One region of the Leptolyngbya sp. AN02str genome, then DNA from elsewhere that is predicted to be linked to it. Evidence: predicted binding sites of a transcription regulator. Region 1 holds the regulator's gene; the other holds the start of a gene.
What was found. Region 1 encodes HrcA, which represses chaperone genes, less so after heat shock. Its sites were predicted from a motif close to ANTTAGCACTCNNNANTNNNGAGTGCTAANT; they were not measured.
Positions count from the first base shown of each region.

Region 2: the regulator HrcA is predicted to act here: its motif matches at 1,191-1,221, upstream of groES (co-chaperone GroES).

Region 1 covers NZ_JBNXVR010000009.1:109,324-116,113, reverse strand. The annotation lists gene ACQ4M4_RS09340 (inorganic diphosphatase) at 1-10, opposite strand, end outside; gene ACQ4M4_RS09335 (hypothetical protein) at 230-424, opposite strand; gene ACQ4M4_RS09330 (hypothetical protein) at 678-935, opposite strand; gene ahcY (adenosylhomocysteinase) at 1,124-2,398, shown strand; gene ACQ4M4_RS09320 (exopolysaccharide biosynthesis protein) at 2,505-3,125, shown strand; gene ACQ4M4_RS09315 (DedA family protein) at 3,337-3,948, shown strand; gene ACQ4M4_RS09310 (peptidase) at 3,964-4,731, opposite strand; gene hrcA (heat-inducible transcriptional repressor HrcA) at 4,962-6,044, opposite strand; gene ACQ4M4_RS09300 (rhodanese-like domain-containing protein) at 6,124-6,468, opposite strand; gene ACQ4M4_RS09295 (PCP reductase family protein) at 6,569-6,727, opposite strand.
Region 2 covers NZ_JBNXVR010000028.1:27,324-34,113, forward strand. The annotation lists gene mutS (DNA mismatch repair protein MutS) at 1-989, shown strand, start outside; gene groES (co-chaperone GroES) at 1,394-1,705, shown strand; gene groL (chaperonin GroEL) at 1,819-3,456, shown strand; gene ACQ4M4_RS19170 (isopenicillin N synthase family dioxygenase) at 3,554-4,489, opposite strand; gene ACQ4M4_RS19175 (hypothetical protein) at 5,239-5,451, opposite strand; gene ACQ4M4_RS19180 (amino acid ABC transporter substrate-binding protein) at 5,734-6,696, shown strand; gene ACQ4M4_RS19185 (chorismate lyase) at 6,776-6,790, shown strand, end outside.

The DNA.
Region 1 (6,790 bases):
ATAAGTCCACCGTTCTTCTCCAAATACCAATTCAAAAATTTCACTCCAATTAGGCAACCCCATTCCCCTAGTACTTCGTGTACTTCAATCGGCAACGGCGCTCGCCTAAAACCAAACACACTGAACGGATGCAACGCTTTAGCGCCTGCATATCGTCCAATAGCATTTTAGGGGAAGACGGACATCGTTCCCCATTGCAACGGCAAGGTTATATCAGATTGGTAAAAACTTAGTGTCCACGAGTCATTGGCGCGGTATACCCCGGCGGCGGCAACAGCTGAGCATTCGACGAGGAGAAATAAGCGAGCGCAATCACTGGGATAGTGAGGGTAATCAGGGCAATCAGCGTCCCAACAAATTCTGCAAACCGATTGGCGGTACGTTCAGGAGGGTTGTCGAGTTGACTGCTACTACTAGATTCCATACGTATTTTAGTTTGATTCTGAACCGGTGTACGTCTGTTGGTACCAGGGCTTGCCTGGTGTCTATCCGGTATGACAACAGGAGACTTCAAAAACAGAACAGGAACACTCCGGACAGAGTTGGCGTTGAAAACAGTCTTGGTTGTCCAATTATGCAATTGAACAATTGACTTGGACTGTGTTCTTCATTGTAATCGGTATCTTCATAAGAAAAAGTTATGACAGACACCTTGTTAGCCTTACCTAACGGTTCGGTTATCCCGCTAGACGAGCATTCCCGTCTAAGGTTCCCGAAAATTTGCGATCGCAAAACTTATCAGATTGCAGTAGATTGCAAAGTTCTGTTGTGTTTCCCATTTGTGGATGTTGGTTATAGAAGGGCGGTGGAGCCGTCTCTCTCTCTCCAACCAACACCCACCTATCTAAAACATTACCCAAAATTCCCATCTGTCTGCTCAGCCCGCCACGTCTCTCAACATTCCAGGAAAGCCGTAGGATCAGGTTTGCCTGCATGGGTTCGCATACTTAGTACGCGGGGACGTTGTTCTATTGAAACCAATGAATCAGGTCTAACGGGATTGAATGTGGGAAAAAGCCAAGCCTATGCCCACATTGTGCATTTATTAAGTTAGGTTCCCGAATGAATGCTGTTATGCTAGGTAGGTTGACAGGGTTACAAAAGCAGTTTTCTTAATTCTCTCATGACCACTATCACTCAAGCTAAGCACGAAGTTAAGGACCTATCCCTGGCCCCGTTGGGGAAACAGCGCATTGAATGGGCAGGCCGAGAGATGCCTGTATTGCGCCAAATTCAAGAGCGGTTTGCGGCCGAAAAGCCTTTGGCTGGCATTCGCCTAGTTGCCTGCTGTCACGTCACTACCGAAACAGCCCATTTGGCGATCGCCCTTAAAAACGCAGGAGCCGATGCTCTTCTGATCGCCAGCAACCCTCTATCCACCCAGGATGACGTCGCCGCAAGCTTGGTTGTTGATTACGGCATTCCAGTCTTTGCGATCAAAGGGGAAGACAACGAGACCTACCATCGCCACGTTCAAACCGCACTCGATCACCGTCCCAACATCATTATTGATGACGGCAGCGACGTTGTTGCAACGCTCATTCAAGAACGTCAAGAGCAAATCACTGACTTGATTGGCACGACGGAAGAAACCACCACCGGGATCGTGCGCTTGCAGGCCATGCTCAAAGATGGCGTGCTCACCTTCCCCGCCATGAATGTGAACGATGCCGATACCAAGCATTTCTTCGACAACCGCTATGGTACGGGTCAATCCACGCTAGATGGCATTATTCGTGCAACCAACATTTTGCTGGCCGGCAAAACGATTGTTGTGGCTGGCTACGGTTGGTGTGGCAAAGGTACCGCCCTACGCGCTCGCGGTATGGGTGCCAATGTCATCGTGACGGAAATTGATCCCATCAAGGCGCTAGAAGCCGTGATGGATGGCTTCCGGGTACTGCCCATGGATATTGCGGCTCCCCAAGGTGATCTGTTTGTCACCGTCACGGGTAACAAGCACGTGATTCGGAAAGAACATTTTGAAGTGATGAAGGATGGTGCGATCGTTTGCAACTCCGGCCACTTCGACATTGAAATTGACCTTAAGTCGCTAAAAGGCTTGGCTAGCGAAGTCAAAACGGTTCGTCCCTTTACCGAAGAATACCGTCTCAGCAACGGTAAATCGGTAGTGGTACTGGGCGAAGGTCGTTTGGTGAACCTGGCTGCCGCAGAAGGCCACCCCAGCGCCGTGATGGATATGAGCTTTGCCAACCAGGCACTCGCCTGTGAGTATCTAGTGAAGAATAAAGGCCAATTACAGCCAGGCATTCACTCTATTCCTAAAGAAGTGGACGAGGACATTGCCCGCCTTAAGCTACAAGCTATGGGCATCGCGCTCGATAGCCTGACCACTGAGCAGGTTGAGTACATCAATTCTTGGACAGCAGGAACCTAAAATTTGATTCAGGGAGGTAAGTTTTCAGATTGCCTCCCTTTTTTTATCTGGATTCAGCGAAGTTCACCTGAATTGTGGTAGTAGTCACTCCGGTAAAACAAACTCTGTGGAAAAACTCTCAACTGAACTGGAACGCCATTTTTTTGCAGAAACAACCCCTCAGCGAGTTACGCTTAATGACATTTTGACGCTGGCGGGTGAGCGCACCTTTGGCTTTCTATTTGTGCTGTTGTCTCTGCCATCCGCGTTACCGATTCCTGCACCGGGTTATTCAGTTCCGTTTGGAGTGGTTATGCTGGTGCTTGCGCTTCAGCTTATAGCTGGACGAACAAAACCCTGGCTACCTGAACGGTTCAAGCAATACCCAATAGAGCTCAAGCAAGTACAAGGGGTTCTCAAGGCGGGGTTACCCTGGTTGCGTCGCATTGAAGCACTCACGCGCCCGCGCTTAACCTGGGTTTGTGTTGGTCGCAGTGGGCGTTTGATAATGGGTGTAGCGATCACCCTTATGTCGATTTCCATGATGATCCCCATTCCCCTTACCAATACCCTGCCAGCGATGGGCATCTTTATTACTGGGTTTGGTCTGTTGGATGATGATGGGTTTATTTCCCTCAGTGGGTTGGTAGTTTGTTTGATGGGAGCTGCTCTTACTACATCGGTTTTGCTATTTGGCTATACGGCGGTTCGAGCTGCAATTGATTTGCTGAAGGGAGCCGTTTTTTAGGTTGCTTCCTCCAACAAGGTCGAATAGAAAAATAGGGTTCTTCAAAAAACAGAATTAAGCATTACTTGAACCTGCCCTCGGATAGTGCCCAATCTTCTGATGGATCTGTTTTGTTGAATTTGGAGCAAGCCATCGTTTGGCAATGCCAGGCGGTTGGCCTTTAGCACATCCCTTTGACAGACACTAACGATAACTGACTGTACGAAACATTATGGCTGAGTGGATCGTTCAAACCATGCAAGCTCTGGGTTACTGGGGCATTGGCTTACTTATGTTTTTGGAGAATTTGTTTCCTCCAATTCCTTCAGAACTAATCATGCCGTTGGCTGGTTTTACGATCGCTCAGGGTGAGATGAGCTTTGTTTCGGCGATCGCGGCTGGTGTGATAGGCACGATCCTGGGAACGTTGCTGTGGTATGCAGCCGGTCGAATTTATGGCGAACGCCGGTTGATAGAACTGGCCGACCGCTATGGCAAGTGGATCACCGTATCTGGTCGTGATGTTGAGACAGCGATCGCTTGGTTCAACAAATACGGTGCCGTAGCCGTATTGCTCTGTCGGTTGGTGCCTGGTGTACGCACTCTAATTTCGCTGCCCGCTGGCCTCGCCCATATGAACTTAGGCCTATTTTTGGCATATTCCACGATTGGAACGGTGCTGTGGACGACGCTGCTAACGGTTGTAGGCTATGTTTTAGGTGATAACTACGAGCAAGTCGAGCAATATTTGGGGCCAGTTTCCAAGATTATTGCGGTCGCCATTGTTGTTGGGTTTGGGTTATGGATTTGGAAGCGATCGCGCGATCGCAAATCATCTAGTTAGCAACTAGATTGAATGTTAATCCAAATACACTTCGTCCTGCGGTTGGTGCATGTGGCATTCCCAATCAATATCCGGCATGTGGTTAAACGCGTCGCGAAGGGCCACCTCCCAGCGCTTACGAATCTCCACCAAGTAGCGATCGCCCACCCGCAGCTGAAGCTGATGAGACACCTCAAAGGAGTTCGCCTTGTACATAATCAAATCAATTGGTGGCCCAACCGATATGTTGGACTTCATCGTGGAGTCGATTGATAGCAAAGCGCACTTCGCCGCATCCTCGACGAGTGTTTCGTAGTTCAGAATTCGATCCAAAATTGGCTTGCCGTACTTGGTTTCACCAATTTGCAAAAAGGGAGTCTCGCGGGTTGCTTGGATGCAATTACCTTGGGTGTAGATCAAAAATAGCTCAGGTTCGTCTCCCATCAACTGACCGCCAAGCAAACAGTTGCAGCTAAAGTCGATGCGATCCTTCTCTAGCCAAGGGCGCTCACGAGCTACAGCTTCGCGAATCTTGCTTCCCACATAGCAGGCCACATCATACATGGTCGGTAACGTATGCAGCGTTTCATCAGCGTCTGCCTTCAAGTCGCGCTGCAACGCATGGACAACCGATTGAGTAATCGCCAAGTTGCCTGACGTACACAGCAACAGAGTGCGCTGCCCCAGTTTAGAAAAGTTGTACAGCTTGCGATAGGTTGAAATATAGTCAACCCCGGCGTTGGTTCGTGAATCTGCTGCGAGAACCAATCCATCACTGGTTACAATACCCAGACAATACGTCATGTAAATCGTCCGAAAAAATTAATCCTTCCAAATCTTATCGCTAGGGCTTGCGCGTTGACCGATTAAGCACCTTCTACACCCATCATGGATAGTTCAGAGAGCAGAATGCAAGCATGCCAGCAAGACAAGCCGCATCAGAAGCATTCACTCTGCCGAAAAGCCTCCAATGAGCCATTGGAAATTTGCGACCAAGATTTGTACTCAACCCTTGAGTAAACCCCAAGGGTTTGTTAGCTTAATGCTTCCGACAGATAATCGGCGGTCGCTTCCACAAGGGCGATCGCATTTTCGTACACCATGCGAGTTGGCCCCAGCATACTCACACTACCAAAGGTGGCAGAACCTCGCTGATACGTTGCCGACACAAGAGTACAGGTTTTCATTGGCTCTAGCGGATTTTCGGCACCAATGCGAACCGTTACCCGTCGTTCACCGGCCTCCAGCTCGGTTGAATCAAAAATAAGCGACCACAGTTGCTCACGCTCCGATTCCAAAAGCTGCATGAGCGTTTGCACTTGCTGGATTTCGGAAAACTCCGGCTGGCGCTTCATCACTTCCGCCACACCAGTAATAAACATCTGGGAAGATACGGTGCTCTTAGTGCGCTGGTTGAGATCGAGCAGTGAGTCTTGCAGCAAGTCTGCGTACCGATCAAACTTACGACCGAGATCGCTCCAATCCAGGGTAGCAATATCCCCAAGCGATCGCCCCTTCAAGTGCTGGGTCAAAAAGTTGGATAAAATCTGAAGCTCACGATCGAGCAACTCCGCATCAGCAGATTCTCCCGACGGCACAGGAGGCAAGTCAAACAATGTTGAATGGGTTTCATAAGAATCCAACACCACAATGAGCATCACGCGGCTAGGATCGGTTTGCACAAGCTGCAAATGCCGCAACACAGCCTTACTCACCAGAGGCATCGTAACCAGCGAAATGTAACCGCTGAGCGTAGAGAGGATCTGAGCTGCCCCATGCAGCATGGCCTCCACCGTCCAGCCCTCAACATCCAAGCGATTGGACAATAACCGATCGGCCTGTTTTGCCAATTGCTCAGAGGGGATTATGAGTTGATCCACATAGACACGATACCCAGAATCCGAGGGAACCCGGCCTGCGGATGTATGCGGTTGATACAGCAGCCCGGCCTTTTCTAAATACCCCATCACATTGCGAATCGTTGCAGGGCTGACCCGAGGCTGAAACCCATCCACCAAAGCTTCGGAACCGACTGGGCGCGCCGTTGCAATGTATTGGCGAACGGTCGCCCCTAGCACTTGCTGTTGTCGATTGTTAAGCGAAATTTGAATCGGCATCGTAACCAAAATAAAAACTTTCTAAAACCTATTGGCCTGATCGTAATTTAGCCTGACAGGGATTGTCCATTCGTAGTGTCTAATACCTGGGCACTGCGGAATCTACACAAGCTGAGTAAGCATCAATTCCACCCACCACGTTTTGCACATGAGTAAAGCCCTGGCTCACAAGCCATTGGCACATCTGAGCCGAACGCATGCCGTGATGGCATAACACAATGGTTTCAGCGGTAGGGTCTAGATGCGTGTGAATTTGAGACGCCCATTCGCCATACTGGCTCAGTGGCAAGTTCAAGAACCCATCAAGTTTTGCAACAGCCAACTCTTCAGGCTCTCGTACATCAATGAGCTGAAGCTGAGCATCAGCCTCAACCATCCGTTGCGCTAGGTTTTGAACTGTGATCTCTGCAAACTCTGGTTTCATGTTTTAGGGATTCAACAAACTCACAAGTTTTTGGGGAAACGTTTTTGTATTAGAGGCAACCCAATTTAGCAAAAATTCTTAGAAAGTCGTTCGGACAAACCTACTGACCAATTTCCTGTCGAGCTTGTTCAACCAATTCTTCTGTAATGGTTGGCTGTTCGAAATCGCGTGCCATTTGCTCAATTCGGATTTTGGCCTGCGCCCGCACAAAAAAGGGGATGTTATTCAGTTTCGCTTTTGCTTCTGGGGTCCATTGCATAGCTGAATTCAAATTTCGATGTTGTGTAACTTCACTTTACTACTGTTCCTCTCACTACAGATT
Region 2 (6,790 bases), on a different contig from region 1:
TTCGAACGGTGGCTGGGGCGATCGCCAGCGTCGATGTGTTGTGCTCCATGGCGGAAGTGGCCGTCTACCAAAACTATGGCTGCCCTACCATTACCGAATCGCGCCAAATCGAGATTGTAGACGGGCGGCATCCGGTGGTGGAGCAGTCGCTTCCGGCGGGGTTCTTTGTGCCGAACGGGGCTGCATTGGGCAGTGCCGATGCACTCGCGACTGGCAAAGCGATAGATGAGGCGACAGATGGAGCGACGGATGAGGTCGTAGAGGGAATGGAGGGCGATCGCTCTCCCGACCTGATTATTTTGACGGGGCCAAACGCCAGCGGCAAAAGCTGTTATCTGCGGCAGATTGGGCTGATTCAGCTTATGGCGCAAGTGGGTAGTTTTGTTCCGGCTCGGTCGGCGACGTTGGGCGTGTGCGATCGCATCTTTACGCGAGTGGGTGCGGTGGATGACCTAGCCACGGGCCAATCCACCTTCATGGTGGAAATGAACGAAACCGCCAATATCCTGAACCACGCAACGGCGCGATCGCTCGTCTTGCTTGATGAGATTGGGCGCGGCACCGCTACTTTTGACGGGCTTTCCATTGCCTGGGCGGTTGCGGAACATTTGGCGACCGAGGTGCAGTCCCGCACCATTTTTGCCACCCACTACCACGAGCTGAACGAGCTGGCCTCCATTCTGCCGAATATTGCCAACTACCAGGTGGTCGTCAAGGAAATGCCGGATCAGATTATCTTTCTCCACCAAGTGCGGCCTGGTGGGGCTGATAAGTCCTACGGCATTGAAGCAGGGCGACTGGCAGGTTTGCCTCCGTCTGTGATTGATCGTGCCAAGCAAGTTATGAGCCAAATCGAGCAACATTCCCGCATTGCCGTAGGGTTGCGCAACAGTGGACAAACCAACGGTCACGGCTCTGCCAAAGCCCGAAAGCGGCACCGCCTAGCAGAAGCAACCCCAACCGAACAGCTCGATATTTTTCATGGATAACCCAAAGAACAAGCAGCCTTTCCTGGGTTGACGTGATGAGATGGAGGAGACGCCCCAAAAGCCAAACCATTAAGGGAGGTGTGAAATCCTTATGGAAAAAGCGTTGTAGCGATCGCGCGTTCTCCAGTTCAGGTTTGGCGATGCATCAGTTCGGGAAACCGTACCGTCAAAAAAGTTGCTGTTTGATCCATCCCTCCGGTAAATTAGCACTCAGGAGTTGAGAGTGCTAACTCCCTCGCGAGTGAGTTACGGGTTGTAAGTTCACACGCGAGCGCAATGGGTTGACCCAATGGGTGCTGTTGCAGTGTCTCCTAGTTTTGCAACTGGCAACCGTTCACGGCTCTCCCAATTGCAGCTCTACGGTTTTTCCCAACTAGACTATTTAGCATATCTGGAGAGATGTTATGGCTGCTGTATCTCTGAGTGTTTCAACGGTGAAGCCACTTGGCGATCGCGTGTTCGTGAAAGTGAGCGCGTCTGAAGAAAAAACCGCGGGTGGCATCTTGTTGCCCGACTCGGCGAAAGAAAAGCCCCAGGTTGGCGAAGTGGTGCAGGTTGGCCCTGGCCGTCGCAACGATGATGGCTCCCGCCAAGAGCTAGAAATCAAGATCGGCGACAAAGTGCTGTACTCCAAGTACGCCGGAACCGACATTAAGCTGGGTACCGATGAGTACGTGCTGCTGTCTGAGAAGGACATTTTGGCCGTTGTTTCCTAATTTTGGATGTTCGATTTTGGATGTTTGAGTCTGAATTCAGGGCTAAACCCAAAATCGCCAACCTCAAATCTCAAGCTTCATCTAACACCACATCTAAATTTCACTGAGACATTATGGCTAAGCGCATCATTTACAACGAAAATGCTCGTCGTGCTCTGGAAAAAGGTATCGACATTTTGGCAGAAGCCGTTGCCGTAACTTTGGGTCCCAAAGGCCGCAACGTTGTGCTAGAGAAGAAGTTCGGCGCTCCCCAAATTGTGAATGACGGGGTCACCATTGCCAAAGAAATTGAACTGGAAGACCACATTGAAAACACCGGCGTTTCGCTGATTCGTCAGGCTGCTTCTAAGACCAACGACGCAGCAGGCGACGGTACCACCACCGCAACCGTGCTGGCTCACGCCATGGTGAAAGAAGGTCTGCGTAACGTGGCTGCTGGTGCCAATGCCATCTCCCTGAAGCGCGGTATCGACAAGGGAACGGCCTTCTTGGTAGAGCGCATTGCCGAGCATGCTCGTCCTGTGGAAGATTCCAAGGCGATCGCTCAGGTAGGCTCCATTTCTGCCGGTAATGACGAAGAAGTGGGTGCCATGATTGCCGAGGCCATGGACAAAGTGGGTCGCGAAGGCGTGATCTCGCTGGAAGAAGGCAAGTCCATGACTACCGAACTGGAAGTCACCGAGGGGATGCGCTTTGATAAGGGCTATATCTCTCCATACTTCGCCACCGACACCGAGCGCATGGAAGCCGTGTTGGATGAGCCTTTCATCCTGATCACCGACAAGAAGATCGCTCTGGTACAAGACTTGGTGCCCGTGCTGGAGCAAGTGGCTCGCTCGGGTCGTCCTCTGCTGATCATTGCAGAAGACATTGAGAAAGAAGCCCTGGCAACCCTGGTGGTGAACAAGCTGCGCGGTGTGCTGAACGTGGCTGCTGTGAAGGCTCCTGGCTTTGGCGATCGCCGTAAGGCCATGCTGGAAGATATCGCGGTGCTGACGGGTGGTCAGGTCATCAGCGAAGACACCGGCCTCAAGCTCGACAACACCAAGCTCGACATGCTAGGCAAGGCTCGTCGTCTTACCATCACCAAAGACACCACCACCATCGTGGCCGAGGGCAACGAAGCTCAGGTGAAGGCTCGCTGCGAGCAAATCCGCCGTCAAATCGAAGAAACCGATTCTTCTTACGACAAGGAAAAACTCCAAGAGCGCTTGGCCAAGCTCTCTGGCGGTGTGGCTGTGGTGAAAGTGGGTGCCGCAACCGAAACCGAAATGAAGGATCGCAAACTGCGCCTGGAAGACGCGATCAACGCTACCAAGGCGGCTGTGGAAGAAGGGATCGTTCCCGGTGGCGGTACCACCTTGGCACACCTCGGTCCTCAGTTGGAAGAGTGGGCCAATGGCAACCTCTCTGCTGAAGAGCTAACCGGTGCCCTAATCGTGGCTCGTGCCTTGGCTGCTCCCTTAAAGCGCATTGCCGAAAACGCTGGCCAAAACGGTGCCGTGATCGCTGAGCGTGTGAAAGAGAAGGACTTCAACGTAGGTTACGACGCTGCCAAGGGCAACTTCGTTGACATGTTTGAAGCTGGTATCGTGGACCCTGCTAAGGTGACCCGTTCCGCGCTGCAAAACGCCGCTTCGATCGCCGGAATGGTGCTAACCACCGAGTGCATCGTGGTTGACAAACCCGAACCCAAGGAAGCAGCTGGCGCTGGTGCTGGTGCTGGCATGGGCGGCGACTTCGACTACTAATTCAGTCGATACTCAGGCGAGTGACATCGTTCGCCTGAGTGCAACCATCACGAACATCATGAGCGATCGCTTTTCGGCAAGAAGGGCGATCGTTTTTTTATGCCAATCCAATTTCCTTGAGTCGCTGAGTCAAATACTCGCCTGCCGTCCAGGACGGGTAGCGAGCTTCACCACCAGTCTTGTCCACGCATCCAGCCAGTGGCGTCAAATCCACTTCCGCACGAGGATGCACAAAGAACGGTATCGAAAAGCGGCGTTCCTTATCATTGTCAGGATTGGCAACGCGGTGGGTCGTGCTACGCAGCAGTCCGTTCGTCAGGTTTTGCAGCATATCGCCCGTGTCTACAATGATTTGTCCCGGTAGCGCCTGAATCGGCAGCCAGCTGCCATCGCGCTGCTTCAGCTCCAATCCCGGTGCAGTCGCCTCACACAGCAGCGTAATGAAGTTAATATCCTCATGGGCTGCCGCCCGAATGCTTGCAGCAGGGGCATCTGCGGGAATGGGTGGATAGTGGATGATGCGTAGTAATGTGTTGCCGTCGCGAATCATGTCGCTAAGGAAGGTGCGGGGCAAATCCAGATAGAGCGCACACGCTTCTAGCAATACCGCTGAACATGCTTCTAACTGCTGAAACAACTCATCCATCACAGGCTGAAACTCGGGTATCTCGGCCGGGTATAGATTGCGGCGATCGCGCTCAGCAGCACCAGCCCGACCCAAATGCCAAAACTCCTTCAAATCTGGAACCGGGTGGTCTTTGGCGTGCTCCTTGCCAAAGCAAGTGTAGCCTCGTTGTCCACGCGTTTTTGTGCCTTCATATCGAAGTTTCACAGCATCGGGTAACTCAAAAAATTGAGTTGCTACTGTATACGCAGCCTGAATCACACTGCTATCTACTGAATGGTTGGTCAGAGCAAAAAAGCCAATATCGCGCAAAGCATTTCCCAACTCCAACACAAAAGTATCTTGACGAGTCTTGGAGAGACTAAAAAAATCTTGCAAATCCAGTACAGGGATGGTTTGAGTCACCATAAGCTTAGGCCATATAAACGGGGCGATCGCAGAATCTGCTAAGAGGATTTAGATCCCAATTTTGAGGTTATTCAAAAACACATTCATAGTATTTCACTCTTTAAGAAATCAACCCTCATGAAACATAAATTGCTAAAATCCTTTGCCAGCTGCACAGCAGACGGTACAGGATTTTAGAGCCTGATTTTTAATGATTTTAAGGTACGTACCACAACTCGTTCAAAGGTTTAATGATTTCTGGAAAATTTTCTGAAAAGCAATTTCAACCTTGACTAAGAGCAAGTAAGAATAAGCCTTATCGTTGAAAGATTCGATTTATCTATTCTGCTTTGCTTATTCAATTAATTTATTCTAATTTATTTGGCTCTATGAATTAACGTTTATGAAATCTGCGAATTTAGGCGATGAGTTTACAGAGATTTACTAGACTGAATTGGTTTAAGTTGGTTAGATATAGCTGTCGCTAACGTTGTTAAGATAGGCGCAATTTTGAACGTGACTTTGCCACTTTTAAAGCCGTCCTCAGCCAAAACGGCTGTTGTTGTCAATAGAGGCGAATAATGACATAAGAATAGAAGGTTTTTCCATTGAAAAAAGCCCACGCACACTGTTTCGGTGTACATAGGCCAAAGCATAAATCAATCTGAATGCGACTCAAGGGTTAAGACATCTATTGTTCGACAGTAGTTTGACAGGTTCACTTGCTAGGTGTTCACTGTTTCTGTCACATCTCAAAGCGAAGTCTCAAACTAGCGTGATTCAGTGCCTTGATTGGGGCTACCTGGGACTCCATCATCACTGCTGGGAGACTCGGGTCGTGCAGTGGGTCGTGCATCGTCCTTGATAGCAGGCCCAGTTTGGCGAATTGCTTCATCAACTGGCGTTTGATACCCACCGGATGTTGCAGTACTTTCTTTGCTCTGCTGATCCTGACGCTTATTGTCGTTATCCTGAGTAGTCATTTCGTAAACTCCAGAATTCCTTATAAACATAAGCTTACGGATTGCTGCTATTAAATTCCTCTTCCAGAAGTTAGGATAGCGTTGAACCGTAAGGAGTACTTTTCTATCCAGCCGAATTGTTCAGACAAAGGGTGATGTTCTTTGTTGAAGGCAACAGAAGGACTCCTCCATTCAGCGGGGTTGGTCAATGCTGGCTTGGGTCAGGTTTATCAAGTTTTTATAAGAGCCTGAAAGAAGGGCACAATACGACAGGTTAGAAATGTTGAAGCCAGGAATTGCTGCATGGTTATCGTTCAAGAATTAAACCAAATGAAGCGTGTTCGATGGAGATGGAGCAAGCTTTTGATTCGGCCTGATCTTTGGATTTGGGTCATGCTGTTGCTGGGAACTGGAACAAGCTCAGCCTATGCAGAATCGGTATTGGAGCGAGTTAGCAGAACGGGAGTTCTTACGGCTGGCTCGTCGAGCAGTGCTGGGCCTTTTGCCAGCCAAGATGCAGAGGGTAATTGGGTGGGATATTCAATTGATATTTTGCACCTTGTTCGCGATCGCCTTGCTCAAACAACTGGGCAAAATGTACGCCTAGAAATTGCCGAAGCTTCAAGCCGCGATCGCATGCGTCGGTTACAAGAAGGCCAAATCGATATCGTATGTGATGCAATTAGCGCCACATCGACCCGGCAGGTATATGCCACCTTTTCTCTAAGCTACTTTGTCACAGGAACCCAGTTTTTAGTGAAGCAGGGACAGACCTCATCCCCTCCTAATATTCGAGTTGGGTTAGTTCCGGGCTCTACCAATGCCGACATTGTGCGCTTGCGTTTGCCCCTTGCTCGTTTGGTCTCAATGCCCAACCTCATGGCTGGGGTGAATGCGTTGAACTCAGGCCGAATTGATGCGTTTGCTAGTGATGGGGTGTTGTTGGAAGGGCTGCGGCGATCGCTCCCCAACTCCGGCGAATTCAGCGTCTTTCCCACAACCCCCTACAGCCGAGAAGAATATGCCTGCTTGCTGCCCAAACACGATCCCGATTTTCAATCGCTCGTCAACCAAACCCTACTAGAACTCATGCAGGGAGTCGTCGACAACAACGCCACCCACCGCCCCCTGTTTGACCAATGGTTTGGTCAGCAAGGGAACGTCCCCATCGAACCCAGCCCCGTTTTTGAGCTTTATCAGCAGCAGATTGCCAGGGCCGCTCGGCAAGCCCAGCAGCCAGATCCAGTGCCGCAATCGTCTCCCTAGTGCGCGGTTGGTTCTCTCCCGTACCTTTGCCTTTTGCTATATCATGCTAAGTAATAGCAGTTAAAGTTTTGTAACGCCATTGACTTCAGTTATT